Regions from separate parts of the Streptomyces sp. NPDC091209 genome, predicted to be linked through region 1. Evidence: riboswitches for the same ligand, from Rfam matches in the RefSeq annotation. Region 1 holds a riboswitch; each other region holds the start of a gene.
What was found. A riboswitch is a leader RNA that binds a small molecule or an ion and turns the genes downstream of it on or off. The one in region 1 is predicted to bind cobalamin.
Positions count from the first base shown of each region.

Region 2: it holds a riboswitch for cobalamin, as region 1 does, so the genes downstream of both, ACIQRL_RS00355 (cobalamin biosynthesis protein) here and ACIQRL_RS24590 (CbtB-domain containing protein) in region 1, are expected to answer to the same signal.
Region 3: it holds a riboswitch for cobalamin, as region 1 does, so the genes downstream of both, ACIQRL_RS20530 (ribonucleoside-diphosphate reductase subunit alpha) here and ACIQRL_RS24590 (CbtB-domain containing protein) in region 1, are expected to answer to the same signal.

Region 1 is NZ_JBIVVR010000008.1:278,541-282,341, forward strand. Features, by position in the region: gene meaB (methylmalonyl Co-A mutase-associated GTPase MeaB) at 1-688, shown strand, start outside; gene ACIQRL_RS24580 (histone-like nucleoid-structuring protein Lsr2) at 812-1,027, opposite strand; gene ACIQRL_RS24585 (CbtA family protein) at 1,305-2,066, opposite strand; gene ACIQRL_RS24590 (CbtB-domain containing protein) at 2,088-2,309, opposite strand; cobalamin riboswitch at 2,350-2,496, opposite strand; gene ACIQRL_RS24595 (enoyl-CoA hydratase/isomerase family protein) at 2,660-3,748, opposite strand.
Region 2 is NZ_JBIVVR010000001.1:68,830-72,630, forward strand. Features, by position in the region: gene ACIQRL_RS00345 (anion permease) at 1-717, shown strand, start outside; gene ACIQRL_RS00350 (hypothetical protein) at 738-956, shown strand; cobalamin riboswitch at 1,093-1,236, shown strand; gene ACIQRL_RS00355 (cobalamin biosynthesis protein) at 1,342-2,301, shown strand; gene ACIQRL_RS00360 (cobyric acid synthase) at 2,298-3,801, shown strand, end outside.
Region 3 is NZ_JBIVVR010000006.1:512,350-516,150, reverse strand. Features, by position in the region: gene mctP (monocarboxylate uptake permease MctP) at 1-1,010, shown strand, start outside; gene ACIQRL_RS20535 (GNAT family N-acetyltransferase) at 1,112-1,630, shown strand; cobalamin riboswitch at 1,683-1,832, shown strand; gene ACIQRL_RS20530 (ribonucleoside-diphosphate reductase subunit alpha) at 1,966-3,801, shown strand, end outside.

The DNA.
Region 1 (3,801 bases):
GGGTGACAAGACCCGGATGGAGCGCCTCGCCGTGGACCCGGCCGCCTTCATCCGCCCCTCCCCCACCGCCGGAACGCTCGGCGGGGTGGCCAAGGCGACCCGCGAGTCGATCGTGGTGATGGAGGCGGCCGGCTACGACGTGGTGCTGGTGGAGACGGTCGGGGTCGGCCAGTCCGAGACCGCGGTCGCCAACATGGTCGACTCCTTCCTGCTGTTGACGCTGGCCCGCACCGGGGACCAGTTGCAGGGCATCAAGAAGGGCGTCCTGGAACTGGCCGACGTGATCGCCGTCAACAAGGCGGACGGTCCGCACGCGCGCGACGCGCAGTCCGCCGCGCGCGAACTGGCGGGCGCCCTGCGGCTGATGCACGGCAGGGACGCGGCCTGGACGCCTCCGGTGCTGAGTTGCAGCGCCCGCGAATCGGCCGGTCTTGACACCGTCTGGGACCGCCTGGAGCAGCACCGCACGCTCCTCGACTCGACGGGCCGTCTCGCCGACAAGCGCCGTGACCAGCAGGTCGACTGGACCTGGACGATGGTCCGCGACGAACTCCTCGGCCGCCTGCACAGCGATCAGGCCGTACGGGCCATCACCCCCGACCTCGAACGCCAGGTACGGGAGGGCGGGTTGACCGCCACGCTCGCGGCGGAGCGCATTCTGAAGGTCTTCGGCGGCGAAGCCCGTTGAGCCGGCCGCTCGGGCGGTGGCAGGGCGAAGGCAGTTGAACCGCACGGGCGGTGACGGGGCTGAGCCCGGTCACCGCCCGTGTTCGCGTTCACGGCCGGACCCGGCGCAGGCCGGATCCTGTGCTCACCTCTGTGCTGCCTCGTAAGCCTCGCGGATGGACGCAGGGATACCTCCCCGATCATTTACCAGATAGCCGTTGGTGCGTGCCCACATGCGTATCGGCTCGTCCTCCGGACGGGGATCGAGCTTACGGGTTCCAGCGGACTTGCCGGGGCCTCTCCCGTCTCCCGAGGACACCCCTTCCAGCCGGTCCGCCGCCTCTTGGAAGAAAGCGGACAACGAGGCGTATACACCCTCCTCGGGATCGTGTGCATCAGCCCACGTTCCGATGGTTCCGTTGAGCGTGTCCAGAAACGTCCCGTAGAGACCGTCACGCTCCGCAGCGATCGGAGAACGTGGTAGGCGGTCAGGTCGCCCTGCTCGACGCCATCGAGCGCCGTATCGATTTCGCTACCGAGGACGGCAAGGAGCACCGGCCGGCCGCGAGCGGCTCGCCACCATCGTCGTCCGGAAAGCCCCCGGAAGCATCCGGGGGCTTTCTCGTGTCCCGACGGATTCAGTTCGCGGCCGGAACCGACCGCCGCCCGGACGGGACCGCCGCGGGCCGGGGGTTGAGCATGCGCTCGGCCAACTCGCCGAAGACGAGGCCGAATCCGCCCCACAGGGTGGCCTGGATGGCCAGCGCGGAGAGCCTGAACCGCCACAGCAGGGTGGCCGGGAAGTCCCCGGGCACCTCGTTGATCACGGGCAGGAACTCGTAGGCCAGGCCGATCAGGACGGCGAAGGCGGCCACCGCGGTGACGGTGGCGTACCAGGTGCCCAGGCTGGGCGCGAGGCGCTTGCCGAGGATGGTGGCGCCGACGGCCAGGAGCACGCTGAGCACCATCATCAGGAAGTACAGCGTGGTCCGCTTGCCGATGGTGTCGGGGTCTCCCACCGACGGCGGATTGGCCGGGTACTTCAGGAACGGCACGACGTACACGGCGAGGAGCGCGGTCCCGGACAGCAGGAGCGCCGTCGCGCGCGGACTGAAGCGGCCCACGCGGCCGAGTGCGAAGCAAAAGGCGAGCGCGGCGATGCCGCCGAAGGAGATGCCGTAGACCAGGACACCGGTGGCGAGGCCGGCGGTGGACTGGAGGCTGCGGGAGACGAGTTCGACCTCGTGCCCGTGCGCTGGAGCGTGGGCCTCCTCGAAGCCGATCGCGCTGTCGACGGTCGGTTCACCGAGCAAGTAGGCGACGACCAGGGCGAGTACACCGGCCGCGAGGCCGGCGAGCATGCCTCGCACGAGCAGGTTTCTTACCGTTGCGGAGTTCATGAGCGTGTGTCGTCCCTCGCGTCAGTGGCAGGGGAAACCGAGCAGGTGGCGGGCGTCGTGCACCCACTCGTGGACGTCCTCGCCGGAGACGACGGAGGTGGCGCCCTGTTCGGCGCCGACGAAGTACAGCAGAACCAGCATCAGGATGCCGAAGAAGACCGCCCAGGGAGCTATCGCGGTCAGCGGCAGCTTGGCGGGAAGTGCGGGGGTGGTGGCTGTCGGCTGAGCGACGGTCTGCGCCATGGCAGGACCTCCTCGGGAGTTCGCGTCCCATCTCGGTGGTGCACAGGATGACGCCTACGGGTCTGACTCACGGGGCGCCCAGCGTGGCTGGAGCGGCTCGTTCACAGTGGCGCGACCGTGCCGGATTTCCACCGGCTTCCGTCTTGACGTCATCAATATCGGACCGACCGTACCGCGTGCCGCGTACCTGGCCAAGACCGCGCCACCTGGGGTGATCTTCCTCTCGTCCCAGGTCGGCGGGTCCTCTGTGAACAGCGGGTCACCGGGTGCCGTTTCGGACGATGCCCGAAGAACTGCCCGGCGGCTGCGCTTCGTTCAGCCGTGGACCCGATCCTCCCGCTCGCCCGACCTCAGTCGCTCACCGTCGCCGCGCCCGGGTCGGCGAGCCCCAGCTCACGTTCGCCCAGCGAGGCGAAGAAGCGCTCGACGTCGGCGTCGGTGACCTCGGCGAGCGTGGCCGGGGACCAGTGCGGGTCGCGGTCCTTGTCGATGATCTGGGCCCGGATGCCCTCGACCAGGTCGGGGGCGGACAGCGCGGCGCAGGAGACGCGGAACTCCTGGTCCAGAACGCGCTCCAGCGAACCGAGCCGCCGGGCGCGGCGCAGGGCGGCCAGTGTGACCTTCAAGGCCGTGGGCGAGTTGCCGAGGAGGGTCTCCGCCGACTCCTTCGCCGCCGGGTCGCCCACCGCGAGGAGTCGCTGGACGATCTCCTCGACCGTGTCGGCGCTGTAGCAGGCGTCGATCCACTCCCGCCGCTCCGCCAGCTCGCCCCGGGGTGCCGGCTGCGCCTGGCGGGCCAGGGCCTCCGGTACCGGGAGGGCGGCGAGGTCGGCTGTGAACTGCCTGAGCGACGAGGACGGCAGGTAATGGTCGGCGAGGCCGCACAGCAGTGCGTCGCCGGCGCCGATCGAGGCACCCGTGAGGGCGAGATGGGTGCCCAGTTCGCCCGGGGCGTGGGCGAGGAGATGGGTGCCGCCGATGTCGGGGACGAAGCCGATGCCGGTCTCGGGCATGGCCACGCGTGAGCGCTCGGTGACGACCCGGACACTTCCGTGCGCGGAGACGCCGACGCCCCCGCCCATGACGATGCCGTCCATGACCGCCACGTACGGCTTGGGGTAGCGGGCGATGCGGGCGTTGAGGTGGTACTCGTCGCGCCAGAACGCGGCGGACGCGGTGCCGTCCCCGTCGCGCGCGTCGTCGTGGACGAAGCGGATGTCGCCGCCCGCGCACAGCCCGCGCTCCCCGGCGCCGGTGATGACGACGGTCTCGACGGCCGGGTCGTGTTCCCAGGCGGTGAGCGCCCGGTCGATCCGGCGCACCATCGCGTGGTTCAGGGCGTTCAGCGCCTTCGGCCGGTTGAGGGTGAGGTGGCCGGCCCGTCCGTCGGTGTGCACCAGGACGGATTCCTCGGCGGCGGGTGCCTCGGTGCCGCTCATCCGAGAGCCTCCGTCAGTCCGCGGGCCACGATGACGTGCATGATCTCGTTGGT
Region 2 (3,801 bases), on a different contig from region 1:
GGCCAGATAGCCTCCGCGGGCCTGGTCTCGCTGGCCCACGGCACCAACGACGCGCAGAAGACGATGGGCATCATCACCCTGGCCCTGGTCGCGGGTGGCGCCGTCGCTCCGGACTCCAACCCGCCGGTCTGGGTCATCCTGTCCGCCGGTCTCGCCATCGCGCTCGGCACCTACCTGGGCGGCTGGCGCATCATCCGCACGATGGGCAAGGGCCTGACCGACCTCCGGCCGCAGCAGGGCTTCGCCGCCCAGACCAGCGCGGCCACGGTCATCCTCGCCTCCTCGCACATCGGCTTCTCCCTCTCCACCACGCACTCGGTCTCCGGTTCCGTGATGGGCGCCGGCCTCGGCCGCAAGGGCGGTGTGGTCCGCTGGTCCACCGCCAAGCGGATGGTCGTCGCCTGGGTCCTCACGCTGCCCGCCGCCGCCCTGGTCGGCGCGCTCGCCGAGTGGGTGACCGGATTCGGCGCCTGGGGCACCGCACTCGTCGCCGTCTTCCTGGTCGCGTCCAGCCTCGCGATCTGGCGCCGCTCGCGCCGCGAGGTGATCGACCACAACAACGTGAACGACGCCGAAGAGCCCGCCGGTGTGGTGACCACGGCCATCGCCGCCGTCACCCCGCCCCCGGCCGGCACCGTGGCCGAGGAGCTCACGGCCACCATCCCGGCTCCCGCCGAACCCACGGCGAGCCCGTCCGCGCCGTCCCCCGTGGCCTGAGAACCGAAGGAAGAAACAGCATGAACATCGACTGGTCAGCCCTCGGGTCCGTCTTCGGGGTCAGTCTCGGAGTGACCGTGGGCCTCGTCGCCCTCTTCACCCTCGGTGTCGCCGGCCTCTCCAAGAAGGAGTCGGCCCAGGGTGGTTCCGCGGTCGCGGCGGCCACCGGCGCGTACGTCTGCTTCGCGGCCTGCGCCGCGGCGGTGGCGTACGGCATCTCCCTGATCATCACCAAGTAACCCGGCACAAGCGGCCCGAAACAGGGTTGCGCCGAGCGGTACCGCGCGTGGGGTGCGGGACGGATCACCGTCCCGCACCCCACGCGTATGTGGGCCTGCGCACACTGTCCCCCCGCAGGTCAACAGCCAGTTGACGGCCGTTCTCACCCCGTGGTGGACTGCCGGAGCCAAGTACGGCGGCATGAGAGGAAGCCGGTGCGAATCCGGCGCGGTCCCGCCACTGTCATCGGGGAAGTAACTCCCCGGGAGCCAGGAACTCTCACCGCCGGTCTCGTCGAACCAGGGCGTGGACACCCTGAGTGAGGACATATCGCCATGCGCGGCTGCCCGTTGCCCGATCCGCTGAGTACGAGGGTTCCACTCCACCCGATCGCGGGCTGACCCCGTGCGTGCCGATCGCGTCTTCGCGTACGGCGCCGCCGCCGGCCTCCTCGGCGACCTGCTGCTCGGCGATCCCCGCCGTGGGCATCCGGTCGCCGCGTTCGGGCGGGCCGCCGCGTCCGTGGAGCGGACCCTGTGGCGCGACCACCGCGGGTGGGGTGCGCTGCACACGGCTGTCTGCGTGGGCGGTGCCACCGGACTCGCCGCGCTCGCCAGTCGTTCCGTACGTACCTCACGCACCGCTTCCGTCGCGCTGACCGCCGCCGCCACCTGGACCGTCGTCGGAGGAACCTCCCTCGGCCGCGAGGCGCGGGCGATCGGCGGCGCGCTCGCGGCCGGTGACATCGACGCGGCCCGGGAGCGGCTGCCGCATCTGTGCGGCCGCGATCCGCAGGCGCTCGACGCCGACGGGATCGCGCGGGCCGTCGTCGAGTCCGTCGCCGAGAACACGTCGGACGCCGTCGTCGGTGCCCTGGTCTGGGGCGCCGTCGCCGGTGTGCCCGGACTCGTCGCCTTCCGCGCCGTGAACACGCTCGACGCCATGGTCGGGCACAAGTCCCCCAGGCACCGGCGTTACGGCTGGGCCTCGGCCCGGCTCGACGACGTCGCCGGCTGGCCCGGAGCCAGGCTGACCGCCGTCCTCGCGGCCGTGGCCGGTTCCGACCCGGGCGGGGCCGTGCGCGCCTGGCGCGCGGACGCCCGCAAGCATCCGAGCCCCAACGCCGGGCCCGTGGAGGCCTCCTTCGCGGGCACGCTCGGCGTACGGCTCGGCGGCACCCTCTCGTACGGGGGACGCGTCGAGCACCGGCCCGTGCTCAATGCCGCGGGGCGCGCCGTCCACACCCATGACATCGAACGGGCCGTACGGCTCTCCCGGCGCGTCGGCTGGCTCGCGCTCGGCGTGAGCGCCGCCGGACGGGTGCTGCTCACGGCTCGGCTCACCAGGAAGGGGCGCACCGCATGAGCGGCGGGCTGCTGATCGCCGGGACCACCTCGGACGCGGGCAAGAGCGTGGTGACCGCCGGGATCTGCCGGTGGCTGGTGCGCCAGGGCGTCAAGGTCGCGCCGTTCAAGGCGCAGAACATGTCCCTCAACTCGTTCGTGACGCGCGAGGGCGCCGAGATCGGGCGGGCGCAGGCCATGCAGGCGCAGGCCGCCCGCGTGGAACCGACCGCGCTGATGAATCCGGTGCTGCTCAAGCCGGGCAGCGACCGCACCAGCCAGGTCGTCCTGATGGGCAGGCCGGTCGGCGAGATGAGCGCGCGCGGGTTCTTCGGGGCGTCCGGACCCGCCGGGGAGCCGCTGTCGGGCGCCGGACCGAGCGGGGAACGGCTGCGCGGAGGGCGTCAGGAAGCACTCCTCGGCACCGTCCTCGACTGTCTGGCTCAGTTGCGGGGCACGTATGACGCGGTGATCTGTGAGGGAGCCGGCAGTCCGGCCGAGATCAATCTGCGGCGCACCGACATCGTGAACATGGGAGTGGCGCGCAACGCGGGGCTTCCGGTGCTCGTCGTCGGTGACATCGACCGGGGCGGTGTGTTCGCCTCGTTCTTCGGGACGGTCGCGCTGCTGGCCCCCGAGGACCAGGCGCTCGTCGCCGGGTTCCTCGTCAACAAGTTCCGGGGTGACGTCAGCCTGCTGGAGCCCGGGCTCGACATGCTGCACGGCCTCACCGGGCGGCGCACCTACGGCGTCCTGCCCTTCCAGCACGGTCTGGGCATCGACGAGGAGGACGGACTGAGGGTCTCGCTGCGCGGGGCGGTCCGGGAGTCGGCGGTCTCCTCCCCCGTCGGCGCGGACATCCTGCGGGTGGCCGTCTGCGCGATCCCGCTGATGTCCAACTTCACCGACGCCGACGCGCTGGCGGCCGAACCCGGCGTCGTCGTGCGGTTCGTGGACCGGGCCGAGGAACTGGCCGACGCGGACCTGGTCGTCGTGCCCGGGACCCGGGGCACGGTGAAGGCGCTCCAGTGGCTGCGCGAGCGCGGCCTCGCGGACGCGATCGCGCGCCGGGCCGCCGAGGGGCGTCCCGTGCTCGGCATCTGCGGTGGCTACCAGATCCTCGGACAGCACATCGAGGACGAGGTCGAGTCGCGCGCCGGTCACGTCGAGGGGCTCGGACTGCTGCCCGTCCGCGTGCGGTTCGCGCGGGAGAAGACGCTGACACGGCCGGTCGGCCAGGCTCTCGGCGAACACGTCGAGGGCTACGAGATCCATCACGGTGTCGCCGACGTGAGCGGCGGCGACGCGTTCATGTGCGATGACGACGGAAACAGCCTGGACGGGTGCCGGGTCGGCTCCGTCTGGGGCACGCACTGGCACGGATCACTCGAGTCGGACGGATTCCGGCGGGCCTTCCTGCGCGAGGTGGCCGCCGCCGCGGGCCGCCGCTTCGTGCCGGCGGCCGACACGTCGTTCGCGGCGCTGCGCGAGGAGCAGCTGGACCGGCTCGGCGACCTGATCG
Region 3 (3,801 bases), on a different contig from region 1:
AGGACACCCTGATCTACATCGTGATCGCGGTGGCCATCATCTACATCCCGATCAAGCTGGGTGGCTTCGACGAGATCTTCAAGGCGGCGAGTGCCAAGTACACGGCCGCGGGCGCCGGGGGACTCGTCCCCGCCGAGGCGGGCCAGTGGACGTACGCCACCCTCGCGCTCGGCTCGGCGCTGGCGCTGTTCATGTATCCGCACTCGGTCACCGCGACGCTGTCCGGCCGCAGCCGGGAGGTGATCCGCCGCAACACCACGATCCTGCCGCTGTACTCGCTGATGCTGGGCCTGCTCGCCCTGCTCGGGTTCATGGCGATCGCGGCCGGCGTGAAGGTCACCAACGGCCAGCTCGCCATCCCCCAGCTCTTCGAGAACATGTTCCCCGACTGGTTCGCCGGTGTGGCCTTCGCCGCGATCGGCATCGGCGCGCTCGTCCCGGCGGCCATCATGTCGATCGCGGCCGCGAATCTCTTCACCCGCAACATCTACAAGGACTTCATCAACCCGGCCGCGACCCCGCGCCAGGAGACCCAGGTCTCCAAGCTGGTGTCGCTCCTGGTGAAATTGGGCGCGCTGGTCTTCGTCCTGACCATGGACAGGACCGTCGCGATCAACTTCCAGTTGCTGGGCGGCATCTGGATCCTGCAGACCTTCCCGTCGCTGGTCGGCGGACTGTTCACCCGCTGGTTCCACCGCTGGGCGCTGCTGAGCGGCTGGGCGGTCGGCATGCTCTACGGCACGATCGCCGCCTACGGGGTGGCCTCGCCGACCCAGAAGCACTTCGGCGGCAGCTCGAAGGAGATCCCCGGCATCGGGGAGATCGGCTACCTCGGCCTGACGGCGTTCGTCCTGAACGTGGCGGTGGCCGTCGTCCTCACCTTCGCCCTCAGGGCGTTCAAGGCCCCGGACGGTGTCGACGAGACCTCGCCCGAGGACTACACGGCCGATGCGGGAGACCCCGGAGTCGAGACGGAGCTCCCGCCGGCCACGGCGGACGCGAGCCACTAGCCATCGGGAACCAGGAACGAACGACGCGACAGCGCCGTACGACGGGCCGCCGGAGGAAAACCGGCGGCCCGTCGCCGTGCCGCTCGGGCACACTCGCCCGCATGGACATCGTCATCAGGCGGGCACGGCCCGAGGAGTACCCCACCGTCGGCGAGATCGCGGCCCGGGTCTATCTCGGGGACGAGCTGCTCGACTTCGGGGAGAGCGACGCGTACCTGGAGAAACTGCGGGACGTCGCGGGGCGCGCGGCCGTCGCCGATGTACTGGTCGCCGTCGACGGGGCCCGGGTGCTCGGCAGCGTGACCTTCGTGGCGGACGGCAGCCCCATGGCGGACTTCGCCCGCGCCGGGGAGGCCGAGCTCCGGATGCTCGCGGTCGCGCGCGAGGCACGGGGCCGGGGTGCCGGGGAAGCCCTCGTGCGCGCCTGCGTCGAGCGGGCACGGGCCGTGGAGGGCTGTACCCGCGTCGTACTGTCCACCCAGGGCTCCATGCACAGCGCCCACCGCGTGTACGAGCGCCTGGGCTTCACCCGCACCCCCGACCGCGACTGGAACCCGCTTCCGGGGCTCGACGACATCCGGCTGCTCACCTACGAGTTGGCACTCCAGCACGCTCCGTAGTGCTCGCGGACACCGACCCGACACAACATGTGGGGGCACTCCCGGAGCCCGGCACAAGATGTATGCTCATGGTCGCTGTCGCCGCAGGGGAATCCGGTGCAAATCCGGAACTGTCCCGCAACGGTGTACTTGTGCGTGTTCGCGTTTCGGCGTGCCCGTACTCGCGTCAGTCCGAGGACCTGCCGACAGCGCGCCCCGGCCGTCCGGCCCGGGTGCCGACGACGTCCGGGCCTCGCGGAATGGGCCGGTGGACGCGGTGCGTGCTGCCCTGAAGCGCTCCCGTGTGCCCCGCTCCTCCCCCGCCGGGCCCCGTGCCGAGCGAGGGAGATCCCCACGTGACCATCGCGCCAGCCGATCCGGCTTCAGTGACCGCGCAGCAGGCCCGGGTGGAGACCGACGGTCCCGGAACCGCGCTGCTGCGGACCCTGACCGATCTCACCGCCGACCTCACCGACGCCGACCCCGGCCGGGTCGCCGCCGCGGCGCTGCGCGGCCGGTCCGCCCGCGCCGACGAGGCCGAGCTGCGCGAACTGGCCACGGAGGCGGCCGCGGGTCTCATCTCCGAGGACCCCGCCTACTCCCGGCTGGCCGCCCGCCTGCTCACGATCAGCATCGCCGCGGAGGCCGCCTCCCAGGGCGTCACGACCTTCTCCGAGTCGGTCGCCGTCGGCCATCGCGAGGGTCTGATCGCCGACCGCACGGCCGCGTTCGTCCGGCTGCACACGGCCCGCCTCGACGCGCTCATCGACACCGAAGGCGACGACCGCTTCGGCTACTTCGGGCTGCGCACGCTGCACAGCCGCTATCTGCTCCGGCACCCGATCACCCGCAAGGTCGTCGAGACGCCCCAGCACTTCATGCTCCGGGTGGCCTCCGGTCTCGCCGAGGACGACACGGCCCGCTCCGTGGACGAAGTCGCCGCGCTCTACCGGCTCATGAGCCGCCTCGACTACCTCCCCTCCTCCCCCACGCTCTTCAACTCCGGTACGCGGCACCCCCAGATGTCGTCCTGCTACCTCCTGGACTCCCCGCTGGACGAGCTGGACTCCATCTACGACCGCTACCACCAGGTGGCACGCCTGTCGAAGCACGCGGGCGGCATCGGACTGTCGTACAGCCGGATCCGGTCGCGCGGTTCGCTGATCCGCGGCACCAACGGGCACTCCAACGGGATCGTCCCGTTCCTCAAGACGCTCGACGCCTCGGTCGCCGCCGTGAACCAGGGCGGCCGGCGCAAGGGCGCGGCCGCGGTGTACCTGGAGACCTGGCACTCCGACATCGAGGAGTTCCTGGAACTGCGCGACAACACCGGTGAGGACGCCCGGCGTACGCACAACCTGAACCTCGCGCACTGGATCCCGGACGAGTTCATGCGCCGGGTGAACGAGGACGGCGTCTGGTCGCTCTTCTCCCCCTCGGACGTGCCCGAGCTGGTCGACCTGTGGGGCGACGCGTTCGACGCCGCGTACCGCAAGGCCGAGGAGGCGGGCCTCGCCAAGAAGACCATCCCGGCCCGCGACCTGTACGGCCGCATGATGCGCACCCTCGCGCAGACCGGCAACGGCTGGATGACCTTCAAGGACGCCGCCAACCGCACCGCCAACCAGACGGCGGAGCCCGGCCACACCGTCCACTCCTCGAACCTGTGCACCGAGATCCTGGAGGTCACGGACGACGGCGAGACGGCGGTCTGCAACCTGGGCTCGGTCAACCTCGGCGCGTTCGTGGTCGGCGACGACATCGACTGGGAGCGCCTCGACGAGACCGTGCGCACCGCGGTGACCTTCCTCGACCGCGTCGTCGACATCAACTTCTACCCGACCGAGCAGGCGGGCCGTTCCAACGCCAAGTGGCGTCCGGTGGGCCTCGGCGCGATGGGTCTCCAGGACGTCTTCTTCAAGCTGCGGCTGCCCTTCGACTCGCCGCAGGCCCGCGCGCTGTCCACGCGGATCGCCGAGCGCATCATGCTCGCGTCCTACGAGGCCTCCGCGGACCTGGCCGAGCGCAACGGTCCGCTCCCCGCCTGGGAGAAGACCCGTACCGCCCGTGGCGTGCTGCACCCGGACCACTTCGACGTCGAGCTGAACTGGCCGGAGCGCTGGGCCGCCCTGCGGCAGCGGATCGCGGCGGTCGGCATGCGCAACTCGCTGCTCCTCGCCATCGCGCCGACC